4 regions of the Pseudobutyrivibrio xylanivorans genome follow, and region 4 is predicted to be linked to each of the others. Evidence: predicted binding sites of a transcription regulator. Region 4 holds the regulator's gene; each other region holds the start of a gene.
The links. Region 4 encodes Rex, which represses fermentation and respiration genes when NADH is low (regulators of the CRP and FNR family bind a similar motif). Its sites were predicted from a motif close to ATTGTTAANTANTTAACAAT; they were not measured.

Region 1 (3,208 bases), 290 kb from region 4:
TCTTCTGCCACTAATACATTAATGGCACTATATCTCCCCACTTTAGCCTCATTATAGCAAAAAAGCCCGGACAGATAAACTGTCCGAGCTTTAAAATATTTGTGACTTAATTACTTAGCTGCACGTGCCATAGCCTCGTCGAAATCCTTTGTTCCTTCAAATACGCAATTAGAATATGGGTTTCCACCGATTCTGATTGCATTTCTGATGATAACAGAGATACATACAACGTTAACAGCAAGTGCCATCATAGCTACGAAGCCCTGCATTGTAGGATCTGCTGTGATACCCATTGCTGCAATAGCCTCACCAGCTGCTGCTGTCTTGCCCTGGCCTGCATTATAAAGAGCGATAGCCTGCTCATAAAGATCCATTGTTGTGATACCAGCCTCTGTAGCGCCACCGTATACACGTGGAAGAACAGCTGCGAATGTACCCTTTAACTGGAAGAGAGGTACTACCTGTGCCCACATACACCAGATTGCAAGTGTGTTAGCACGGTTCTGGATCCAAGCACCCTTGTTCCAAAGAGCGTTAGCAAATGTAGGAGCAAGAAGAAGTGCAACACCACAGTACCATGTATGTGTAGGAAGATTTAAGTATGTATACTCGAAGTTCCAAACATCATAAGCAATGATGAACCAAACTGTCATATCTGGCCAAATCATATCTGACTGGTTCTTGTCGTTTGATGTGTAAAGCTTTACACAACCTGTCATACAGAAGATGTTGATCATACCAGCGATAGCGTTAACAACGTTCCACCATCCACCGTAGATGAATACACCTTCGTTTGAAGCCCACCAAGCACCTGAAAGAGTACCAGAAATCTGGTATGCTGCAAGAGCTGACTCCATATCAGAAACGTTAGCAATCATAATGTTTGCTGCAACGATGAACCATGGCCACCAAGCGAACCATTTTTCTTTACCAATGCCCCACTTGTACTTGATCATCATGAAACCAACGCATCCGATATCTGCTGCGTAAAGCTTGAAGTAGTGGAACCATCCATCCATGTAAGCAACTGTAGGGTTAGCTGAACCACCGAACATGCCAACATGAGCAAGGATAAAGTAAACTGTAAGAATAGCTGGGATGATTACAAAGATAATCATTCCACCGACCTTTGTACGACGGCCGATTTCGTTCATAAGAATTAATCCTGCAAATACAAGGCACCAGCCAAGAACTTGCCAAAGATTAGTAACTTGGAAAATCATTTTCCATCCTCCTTGATTAATTATTTAAATATATAGGAAGAGAAACCAATTCTCTTTACTCCGGTGTATATTATACTCAATAGTCTATAAAATAACAATGAATCATTTGAGAAACTTTTAATACAATTTTAATAATTTGTAAGTAATCAGCCACGAACTTTTAATGTCTGTGGTAAACATTCAAAGCATATTTCCTCAAAGAATCCAACATGTTCCCCATCTGCATGGACACACATGGGAGAATTCATTTTGATATGGATTTTATCAAAATTTAAGAAATCAAAACCGCGTTTTCCCTTGTGCTTACCTGCCACTAGCGAAGGTAAACGTAAAAAGCATTTTAATCTGCTGATATCATGAGCGTAAAATGCCGAAAGGAATCCTGAATCTGGTTTTGCATCGGGCACCATGGGAACTCCGCCACCCTCGGCCCTGCAATTCATAGCCGCAGCAAAAATTATTCTTTTCACATCCATACTTATTCTTTCACCTTTAAACCAGGCAGTAATCCTGGCATCTGCAAAAGGCATTGTAAAAATATCGCCAATAGTAAGCAGTCCATAAGTGGCAGAGCCAAGACCGAAATGATTAAGGAATTTCTTCAGCCTGCTGTTCAAAGCCTGAAGGCACACGTATGCGTCAACTCCTATCCCCGAGCTGACTCCAAAGAGCCTCTCTCCTCCTTCATAAATAACCTTTCCTATATCAAGGACCCTATAGCTTTCAGTATTCAATGCCCTTTTTAAAATATCTAGCGCACTTCCTGTAAGGCCTATTCCTGCAACAAAATCATTTGCGGAGCCTGATGGCAACGGTGTATAAAGTGTATTTTCAAAATCAACAATTCCATTTATTGCTTCGTTTAATGTGCCATCTCCACCCATTACAAAAAGCCCTACCAACTCTCCTGTTGATGTAGCTTCTTTTGCGAATTCCGTAGCATCGCCAGCCCCTGACGTGAATCTTACCTGATAATCAATATTGTTTGCATTCAGGTATCTTTCCAGTTCATCCCAGGTTTCTGCAGCCTTACCTGTTCTGGCTGCTTTATTCACAATAAATATGTTCTTCATAACAAAAATCCCTTTTCTATTAATTATAATAATGATAGCATATAAACTATCGATAAAAAAGAAAGGTATCCCCCCATGTTTAACGAGGAATTTAAAGAAAAAGCTATTCATAAAATAGACCATAATGGCCACAGAGCCTTGTCCGTTGTAACCTGGACAATTGCTTCTATCCTGGTCGGATTATCAGTCGGTGCATTTGCATCAGCATTTGGCCTTTCCATGAAATGGGTCATAAAAACCCGCGAGGCTAACCCTTGGCTCATATTCTTTCTGCCAGTTGGCGCCGTACTCATTACCTATATTTATAAAACCATTTTGAAAGTAAAGGACAGCGGAACCAATACTGTAATCGCCGCCATCCAATCAGATGAAAGACTTCCATTTAGACTCGCACCACTGATTTTCATTGCAACTTTAATCACTCACCTTGTAGGTGGTTCTGCCGGACGTGAGGGCGCAGCCCTTCAGATGGGTGGAGCCATTGGAAATGGAATTGGACGAGCACTTAAGCTTAACTCCACAGACAAGAAAACAATGATAATGTGCGGCATGAGTGCAGCATTCTCTGCACTTTTTGGGACACCTATGGCTGCCGCAATCTTTTCCATGGAAGTTATCTCTGTAGGCATCATGCACTACGCAGCCTTAGTTCCATGCGTTATTTCTTCACTTGTAGCTCGTTCTGTTGCCACACACATGGGCCTTGGCACTGAAATGTATGTAATTGGTACCATTCCAAAATTCGGTGTAGTAAATGGAATCCTTATCAGTGTGTTTGCAGTTATTTGTGGATTTGTTTCAATTCTGTTTTGTATGAGCCTTCACAAATATGAAGAGTTCTTATCTTCAAAGCTTGAGAATCCTTATATCAAAGCAGTTGTTGGTGGCTGTTCAGTTCTTGTGCTCACATTG
Region 2 (3,208 bases), 1.1 Mb from region 4:
GACATCTGCGCTATGCGTCATCCTAAAGAAGGCGCTCCACTTGTCGCTTCTCAGCGATCACTTATTCCCGTTATTAATGCCGGCGACGGCGGTCATCAGCATCCAACTCAAACCCTCACCGATTTGTTTACCATTCGCTCTTTGCGTGGTGAAATCAAGGATCTTACTATCGGTCTTTGCGGCGATTTGAAGTTTGGTCGAACAGTGCATTCATTAATTAATGCATTGGTAAGATATCCGGGAATCAAGTTTGTACTTATTTCACCAGAGGAGCTTAGAGTTCCAGAGTATATCCGCGAGGATGTATTAGAGAGAAATGGCTACGAATACAAAGAGGTGGACAGCCTTGACGATGTTATGGGCGAGCTGGACATCCTTTACATGACAAGAGTTCAGAAGGAACGTTTCTTCAACGAAGAGGATTACATCCGTTTGAAAGACTTCTTCATTTTGACACCAGAGAAAATGCACCTTGCGAAGAAGGATATGATGGTTCTTCACCCTCTTCCACGAGTTAACGAAATATCCGTGGACGTAGATGACGATCCAAGAGCAATGTACTTCACCCAGGCCAAGTATGGTGTATTTATCAGAATGGCCCTCATTCTTACATTACTCGAGTTAGTTTAGGAGGAAATCGTATGTTAAATATAAGTGGAATTCATCAGGGCTTCGTGCTTGATCATATCAAGGCTGGCGAGTCCATGACAATATACAACGACCTTCAGCTTGGCAATCTTGGATGCGACTGTACAGTGGCCATGATTATGAATGCCAAGTCAAAGAAGATGGGCCGCAAGGACATCATTAAAATCGAATGTCCTGTGGAGCGAGTTGATCTCGACATCCTTGGTTTCATCGACCACAATATCACCTGCAATATCATTAAAGATGATGCCATTGTTGAGAAGCGCAAGCTTACTCTCCCAAAGGAAATCAAGAATGTTATCAGCTGCAAGAATCCTCGATGCATAAGCACCGTGGAGCAGGAATTAGACCAAATCTTTATCCTCACCGATCCAGAGAATGAGGTATATCGTTGCAAGTATTGCGAGGAAAAATATACAGGGACTAAATAAAATACAAATAGCAATGTACTAATTGAGGTACATTGTTATTTTTTTGACAGCTATATGGTATAGTATACAGCGACTAGTATGTTAGACATTGCTAACTGTCTATATGTTGTGTTTAGCATTACCCCACTAGTCGGTAGTTATTAGTTGTTTCTTTGTTATAGAAAGGAAAGAATAATGGCAAATCACGATTTTGAACAATGGAAGGGTTTTGAAGGACGCGTATGGAGGGATAATATTGACGTTCGCGACTTCATCCAGAAAAACTACACTCCTTATGATGGAGATGAATCATTCTTAGCTGATGCTACAGAGGCTACAAACACTCTTTGGGGCAAGCTTCAGGAGCTTCAGGCACAGGAGCGCGCAAAGGGCGGCGTTCTTGATATGGATACAGACATCGTATCTTCACTTACTTCTCACGGCGCTGGTTACATCTCAGAAGAGACAAAGGATCTTGAGCAGATTGTTGGTCTTCAGACAGACAAGCCTCTTAAGAGAGCTTTCATGCCATACGGTGGTATCACTATGGCTGAGCAGTCTTGCAAGATGTATGGCTATGAGCCAAGCGAGAAGCTTCACGAGATTTTTACTAAATATCACAAGACACACAATCAGGGTGTATTCGACATCTACACACCAGAGATGAAGAAGGCCCGTCACAATAAAATTCTTACAGGACTTCCTGATACATACGGCCGTGGTCGTATCGTAGGCGATTACAGACGTGTTGCTCTTTACGGTATCGATTACCTTATCGAGAAGAAGCAGGCTGATTTCGCTGCTACAAACCGTCAGGGTATGCGCCGCTACGATTTCCAGCTTCGTGAGGAAATCGCAGATCAGATCAATGCTCTTAAGGGCATGAAGGAAATGGCTGCTATCTACGGCATCGACATTTCAAAGCCAGCTGGTACAGCTAAGGAAGCTGCTCAGTGGTTATACTTCGGATACCTTGCAGCTATCAAGACTCAGAACGGTGCTGCAATGTCTGTAGGTCGTGTTTCTACATTCCTTGATATCTACTTCACACGTGACCTTGCAAACGGTGTTATCACAGAGTCTGAGGCTCAGGAAATCATCGACCACTTCACAATGAAGTGCCGTATGGTTAAGTTCGCTCGTATCGAGTCTTACAACCAGCTCTTCTCTGGTGATCCAGTTTGGGCTACTCTTGAGGTTGGTGGTATCGGTCTTGATGGACGTCATCAGGTTACAAAGACTTGCTACAGATTCCTTCACACACTTGAGAACATGGGACCTTCACCAGAGCCAAACCTTACAGTTATGTACTCAAGCCGTCTTCCAGAAAACTTCAAGAAGTACGCTTCTAAGATTTCTGTAACTACATCTTCTATCCAGTACGAGAATGATGATGTAATGCGTGTAACTTGGGGCGATGACTACTCAATCTGCTGCTGTGTATCAGCTACAGAGACAGGTAAGGAGCTTCAGTTCTTCGGTGCTCGTGCAAACCTTGCTAAGTGTCTTCTTTACGCTATCAACGGTGGTGTTGATGAGAAGTCTGGCGATCAGGTTGGCCCAGAGTACAAGGCTATCACTTCAGAGTACCTTGACTATGATGAGGTTATGCAGAAGTTCGACCAGATGATGGATTGGCTTGCACACCTTTATGTAGGTACACTCAACATGATTCACTACATGCACGACAAGTACAACTATGAGGCTTGCCAGATGGCCCTCATCGATACACACGTACGTCGTTCATTTGCTACTGGTATTGCTGGTTTCTCGCACTGCGTAGACTCACTTTCAGCTATCAAGTATGCAAAGGTTAAGGCTATCCGCAACGAAAACGGAATTACAAAGGACTTTGAAATCGAGGGAGACTTCCCACGTTACGGTAACGATGATGACAGAGCTGACGAAATCGCAATCTGGCTTCTTCGCACATTTATGGGCAAGCTTCGTCACATCCATACATACCGTGATTCAGAGCCTACAACATCAATCCTTACTATCACTTCAAACGTAGTTTATGGTAAGGCTACAGGAGCTCTTCCAGATGGACGTCCAGCTGGCGAGCCACTTTCACCAGGTGCTAACCCAGCTTACGGCGCAGAAGTAAACGGACTTATCGCTTCCCTCAACTCTGTTGCCAAGCTTCCATA
Region 3 (3,208 bases), 1.5 Mb from region 4:
CATTGCAGGACTTGTTGCAGCAGGTGTACATGAGAGCCCAATCCCTTATGCAGATATTGTTACAACTACTACACACAAGACTCTTCGTGGACCTAGAGGCGGTATGATTATGGCTACAGCTGAGGCTAACGAGAAGTACAACTTCAATAAGGCTGTTTTCCCAGGAATCCAGGGCGGTCCTTTAATGCACGTACTTGCTGGTAAAGCGGTTTGCTTTAAGGAGGCTCTTGACCCATCCTTCAAGGAATACGGTCAGCAGATTGTTAAGAACGCCCAGGCACTTTGCAAGGGCTTACAGGATAGAGGAATCAAGATTGTTTCTGGCGGTACAGACAATCACCTTATGCTTATCGACCTTACTCCATTTGAACTCACAGGTAAGGTAGTAGAGAAGCTTCTTGATGATGCTCACATCACAGCAAACAAGAATACAATTCCAAACGATCCTAAGTCTCCATTTGTTACTTCAGGTATCCGTCTTGGAACTCCTGCAGCAACTACACGTGGTCTCAAGGAAGAAGATTTCGATAAGGTTGCAGAGGCTATTGCCCTTGTAATCAAGGAGCAGGAAGCTGGTGTTGAGAAGGCTCGTGCAATTATTAAGGAGCTCACTGATAAGTATCCACTTCCAGGAGAAGCAGAGTTTAGAGCTGAGGAAGCCTAAAAGAATAAGTTATACACATAATTAGTTATTAATCCCTAAAGTTATTGACAATAACAATAATCTATACTAACTTTTTATATAGCTAAACCTTTATGGTTTCGCTGGGGAGTAGGATAGAAAGGGATAATGTATGAAAAAATGTGTATTCGGCCTTTTGTTAGGGGTGATTGTGTTATTTAATGCAATCAGCCCTAATTTTATTGCTCAAGCTGCTGAACTTGAGCCAGAGGCCAAACAGGATTATTGACATTGTTCACAATTTTTTTATAGATATGTTGTACAACATTCTGACTTGGAATGCATGCATTCCAAAAGATAATAGACACCTGTGTATTAATGATGTTTTGTACTAGATTTTATACGGGTTTAAGAATTGAACCTAATTGACAATATTTTATCAATTAGGTTATATTTATCCTACAAGGAAACTCGAAATTTATAATTGAGTTTATAAACTTGTGGCTTAATACCCAACAATTTTAATTCGGAGGAAATATGGAAGCTTACAAGGTTATTGAGGTAAAGCAGAGCATTTTTGAAGATAATGATGCTGATGCAGAGAAACTCAGAGGAGAGCTAAAGGCTCAGAAAACATTTTTAGTAAATCTTATGTCTGCCCCAGGTTCAGGAAAGACTACCACGTTATGCCAGACGATTTCTCGTTTAAAGGACGAAATGAACATCGGCGTAATGGAGGCTGATATAGATTCTGATGTGGATGCTGCCACTATTCAAAATGCTGGCGCCCGTGCAATTCAGATACATACTGGAGGCATGTGCCACTTAGACGCAGATATGACACGTCAGGGGTTACATGAATTTGGCACAGAAGATTTAGACCTTGTTTTTCTTGAAAATGTTGGAAATTTGGTTTGTCCGGCTGAATTTGATACCGGTTCATCAAAGAACGCTATGATTCTCTCAGTTCCAGAGGGAGACGACAAACCCCTAAAGTACCCACTTATGTTTTCAGTATGTGACGTGGTACTTATTAACAAATGTGACACCCTTCCGGTGTTTACAGAATTCTCAAAAGAGGCGGTAGAAGAACGAATTCACAAGCTCAATCCAAACGCTATTGTAATATTCGTTTCTGCAAAGACTGGCGAAGGCTTCGATGAATGGACTAATTGGTTGAGGGGCCAGGTAAGTTCATGGCAAAGCGAAGCAGAATAACAACGACATGTCTTTTTGAGGAAGTATAGATAATTGATTAAGGTGTTTAGTTAAAAGGAGGAAATAACTAATATGGGAATTGGACCAGATAACTTGGGCGATTTTTATCCAGATTGGGTAAACGACCTTAAGGATGAGGATCTTCGTCCAGAGATTCTTAAGCTTGGAAAGGTAATCACAGACCGTGCAAAGATTAAGCTTGGTCTCCAGAAGATTACAAAGTATGACCCAGAGTACTGGGCTGTTGCAAATCTTGCACCTACAAAGGAAATTGCAGAGCTTGCACTTTCTATGGGTGGCATTAGAAAGCCAAAGACTTTCAAGCAGCTTCTTGAAATCACAGGTCTTGATGAGAAGACTCTTGAAGAGAGATTAGAGAAGGCTAGCTGGACTGGTCTTTTAGAGTGGAACTACGAGAACGAAGCTCACGAGAAGCAGTGGGTTCTTCCTATGTTCGTTCCAGGTTCTGCAGAGTTTTCTAACATGAATCAGGATTTCCTTGCTGAGCATCCTGAGATGGGACGTTTCTTTGAGCGTATGAGCCGTCTTCCACTTGAGGGACTTACACACATGGTACCACCAGGAGGCGCTGGTATCGGTATGCACGTTATCCCTGTAGAGGACGCTATTTCAATGGAGCAGGAAGCAATCGGTCTTGAGAAGATTTCTTACTGGCTCGATAAATACGAAGGAAAGTATGCTAAGTCACCTTGTTCATGCCGTCTTTCTAGAAAGACATATGACGAAGGCTGCGCTGACGATCCAGAGGGTTGGTGTATCGCAGTTGGTGATATGGCAGACTACGTTGTTGAGACAAACAAGGGTGGTGTTTACATCACTCGCGAAGAGGCTCTTGAGATTTTCAAGCAGGCTGAGGACAACGGCTTCGTTCACCAGATCACAAATATCGATGGCGAGAACAAAATCTTCGCTATCTGTAACTGTAATGTAAATGTATGTTACGCACTTCGTACATCACAGCTTTTCAACACTCCTAATATGTCACGTTCAGCTTATGTTGCTCACGTTACAGCAGAGGACTGTGTAGCTTGTGGTAAGTGTGTTGAGAACTGTCCAGCAGGTGCTGTTAAGCTTGGTCAGAAGCTTTGCACAGCTGATGGTAAGCAGGTTGAGTATCCAAAGCAGGTACTTCCTACAGAGCGCAAGTGGTCTACTGACGAGTGGAACGATAACTATCGTGACACTAACAGAATCAACTGCTATGACACAGGTACAGCTCCATGTAAGACAGCTTGTCCAGCGCACATCGCTATCCAGGGTTACCTTCGTATGGCAGCTCAGGGTCGTTACAAAGAAGCTCTTGCTCTTATCAAGCAGGACAATCCACTTCCAGCTATCTGTGGTCGT
Region 4 (3,208 bases):
AGGTTACTCTTAAAAAGGACGCTACTATGGGCTATTTGGCTCAGTATCAGGAGGATGCTTTCGGAAGCAATATTCTTGATACAGTTCTTGGGGCTCGAGAAGACTTGCTTTCAATGGAAAAGAAGCTTGCTGAGATGGAGGCGCAAATGAGCTCTTTATCTCATGAAGAAATGACTTCTTTTATGGATTCTTATCATAAGCTTCAGCATCAGTTTGACTTGATGGGGGGCTACACCTTCCGTTCAGAGGCTGTTGGTATTCTGAAGGGCCTTGGTTTCGAACAGGAAGATTTTGAAAAGAGCATGAACGAGCTATCAGGCGGTCAAAAGACTCGTGTCAGCTTGGGAAGACTTCTTGCCGCATCACCTGATTTACTTTTACTTGATGAGCCTATTAACCACTTGGATTTAAAATCAATTATGTGGCTCGAAGGGTATCTTACTGCTTATAAGGGCGCTGTTGTTATTGTTGCACATGATAGATATTTTCTTGATAAGATTGCTGACCATGTGGTTGATTTATCATATGGAAAGACAAGCGTCTATACTGGAAACTATACTTCCTTCGTTGCACAGAAGGAAATTGCACAGCTTACTTATGAGCGAAGCTATGAAAAGCAGCAGAAGGAAATAGAACATCAGAAGGCTGTTATCGAAAAGCTTCAGTCTTTCAATCGTGAGAAATCAATTAAACGAGCAGAAAGCCGAAAGAAGACTCTTGATAAAATGGAAGTTATGGACGCTCCTGATAAGGATATGCCTAAGATGCGACTTTCACTTGAAATTGAAAAGGAAAGTGGCAAGGATGTTCTTGATTTTTCTCATGTAACAAAATCTTACGATGATAAAAATATCTTTACGGATTTATCGTTTGAAGTCCATAAGGGAGATAGAATCGCTATTTTAGGCGATAATGGTACAGGGAAAACCACTATTCTTAAATGTATAAATGGTCTTACTGATTTTGAGTCAGGTGAGATTCGTTTCGGTGCAAATGTTACTGTTGGCTACTACGATCAGGAACAGCAGGGACTTACAGAATCCAATACAATTTTCAGTGAGCTTCATGATGCTTATCCATTCCTTACAGAGACAAAGGTTCGTAACACTCTTGCTGCCTTTATGTTTACAGAGGATGACGTTTTCAAGCGTATCAGTGATTTATCCGGTGGTGAGCGTGGTAGAGTTTCTCTTGCAAAGCTCATGCTTTCAAAGTCTAATCTTCTTATCCTAGATGAGCCTACAAACCACTTGGATATGGATTCCAAACAGATGCTTGAAGAGGCTTTGAATGAATATGACGGAACCCTTCTTTATGTAAGCCACGACCGTTATTTTGTAAATAAGACTGCTAACATGATTCTTGAGCTTTCAGATGGTGGCCTTACCAAATATCTTGGTAATTATGATGAATATATTGCTAAGAAGGAACAGCTCTACGGCGCTGCCTCTTCTGAAGCATCAAATTCTGGTGTGACCGCTGAGGAGACTGCTGCCAAGCTTGATTATAAGGAGCAGAAGAGAATAGAGGCTGAAAAGCGCAAAATCCAGAATCGTATCTCTAAGATTGAAAAAGAAATTGAAGAGCTTGAGGATAAAAAAGCTAAAATTGATGAGGAATTTGTTAAGCCTGAAAATATGACAAACTCTGCAAAATTAAACGAATTAACTGCAGAACAGAACGAAATTAATGATAGGCTTGAAGCACTTTATGAGGAATGGGAAGAAGCAAGTTCCCTTATGTGACAAGTTTGTTAAATCGTTGACAAAGTTATGCATGAATTCTATAATTGTTGTAGAAATTTATTTAGGAGGCGTATATTTTGGACAAACAAATTTCGCAGGCTGTAATAAGAAGACTTCCTAGATACTATCGCTACTTGGGAGAACTTCTTGATGATGGCGTTGAACGTATTTCTTCGAATGATTTGAGCAAACGTATGCATGTTACTGCATCTCAAATCAGACAGGATTTAAATAATTTTGGTGGTTTTGGTCAGCAGGGTTACGGTTATAACGTAGCCTATCTTCATGATGAGATTGGCAATATTCTTGGCGTAAATGAGACACACAATGTTATTGTTATTGGTGCTGGAAACTTGGGTCAGGCTATTGCTGGATATGTAAAGTTTGAGCGTGTTGGCTTTAGGATTATTGGCTTGTTTGATACAAATCCAGATCTTAAAGGAAAGCTGGTTCGTGATATTCCTATCCAGATGCTTGATGAACTTCCTGAGTTTGTTAAGAATAACGATGTGGAAATTGCGGCGCTTACGCTTCCAAAGGCGAATGCCAAAGCTACTGCTTTAAAGCTGGTTTCATTGGGAGTACATGCAATATGGAATTTTGCCCATGTTGATTTGGATGATATTCCAGATGTTGTTATTGAAAATGTTCATCTTTCAGATAGCTTAATGCAGTTATCTTACAATATTACTCAGCAAAATTTGGATAAATAGTGGCTTTTAGAAGGTGATTTTATGTCAGAGCGTGATTTTCAAAGTGCCATAGCTAAAATCAAGGTACCTATGTTGATTTTGGATCAGAAATGGCACAGGCTTTTTGCTTTGGGTGGCAAGCCTGATACGGTTAAAAGCCTGGAGGCTAAAGAAAACGAGCTTTTGAAAAGAGATGCCGAGCTTAAAAAGGAACTGAAGGATCTGAAAAAGGTCAAGGAGAGTCTTATGGCTTCCGTTATGTCAAATATGGAGGGTACCTCTGATTTGGTTTCTAAAAAGCTTGACGATGATAAGCGCCTTCTTGAAGAATGTAATGAGCGAATAGCTGCCGCCGAGGACGAGCAGAAGGATTTGCCCGCTCAGACAGATGAGGTGAATCGTGAGCTTATGATGGAGACAATGGACTACTGCTATGATAAGCTTCGAACAAATTCCAATGAGGCTGAGGAAATCACTAACTGGATTAAAGATATCCGTATTCAGTTGAAGAAGAATGTAATTCGCAAGCACAATCGAGAAATAAATAACAAAGAGATTTATTCCTATATGCATGATGTCTTTGGCATGGAGGTCCTAAATCTCTTTGATATGCAAAATGGCGATTTTTATATAGGAGTCGCTAATGATAAAGCTGAGGATGGTGCAGATTCAAAGTCTTCAGCAGAAGTTACAGATTTATCTGGCGTAGAGCTTGAGGATGTTGATTTAGATGCTGTATCCAAAGAGACTAAGGCCTCTTCGGAAACAGAA

Region 1: a site for Rex is predicted at 1,303-1,322, ahead of FXF36_RS13520 (DUF5692 family protein). Genes of this name have one in related genera too.
Region 2: a site for Rex is predicted at 1,111-1,130, ahead of pflB (formate C-acetyltransferase). Genes of this name have one in related genera too.
Region 3: a site for Rex is predicted at 1,047-1,066, ahead of hypB (hydrogenase nickel incorporation protein HypB). Genes of this name have one in related genera too.

Annotation. Positions count from the first base shown of each region.
Region 1 is NZ_CP043028.1:2,997,464-3,000,671, forward strand. It holds gene FXF36_RS13520 (DUF5692 family protein) at 111-1,223, opposite strand; gene FXF36_RS13525 (diacylglycerol/lipid kinase family protein) at 1,370-2,296, opposite strand; gene FXF36_RS13530 (chloride channel protein) at 2,372-3,208, shown strand, end outside.
Region 2 is NZ_CP043028.1:365,294-368,501, forward strand. It holds gene pyrB (aspartate carbamoyltransferase) at 1-630, shown strand, start outside; gene FXF36_RS01695 (aspartate carbamoyltransferase regulatory subunit) at 642-1,079, shown strand; gene pflB (formate C-acetyltransferase) at 1,254-3,208, shown strand, end outside.
Region 3 is NZ_CP043028.1:1,203,028-1,206,235, reverse strand. It holds gene glyA (serine hydroxymethyltransferase) at 1-664, shown strand, start outside; gene hypB (hydrogenase nickel incorporation protein HypB) at 1,160-1,840, shown strand; gene FXF36_RS05575 (FAD-dependent oxidoreductase) at 1,913-3,208, shown strand, end outside.
Region 4 is NZ_CP043028.1:2,703,252-2,706,459, forward strand. It holds gene FXF36_RS12220 (ABC-F family ATP-binding cassette domain-containing protein) at 1-1,745, shown strand, start outside; gene FXF36_RS12225 (redox-sensing transcriptional repressor Rex) at 1,820-2,458, shown strand; gene FXF36_RS12230 (hypothetical protein) at 2,480-3,208, shown strand, end outside.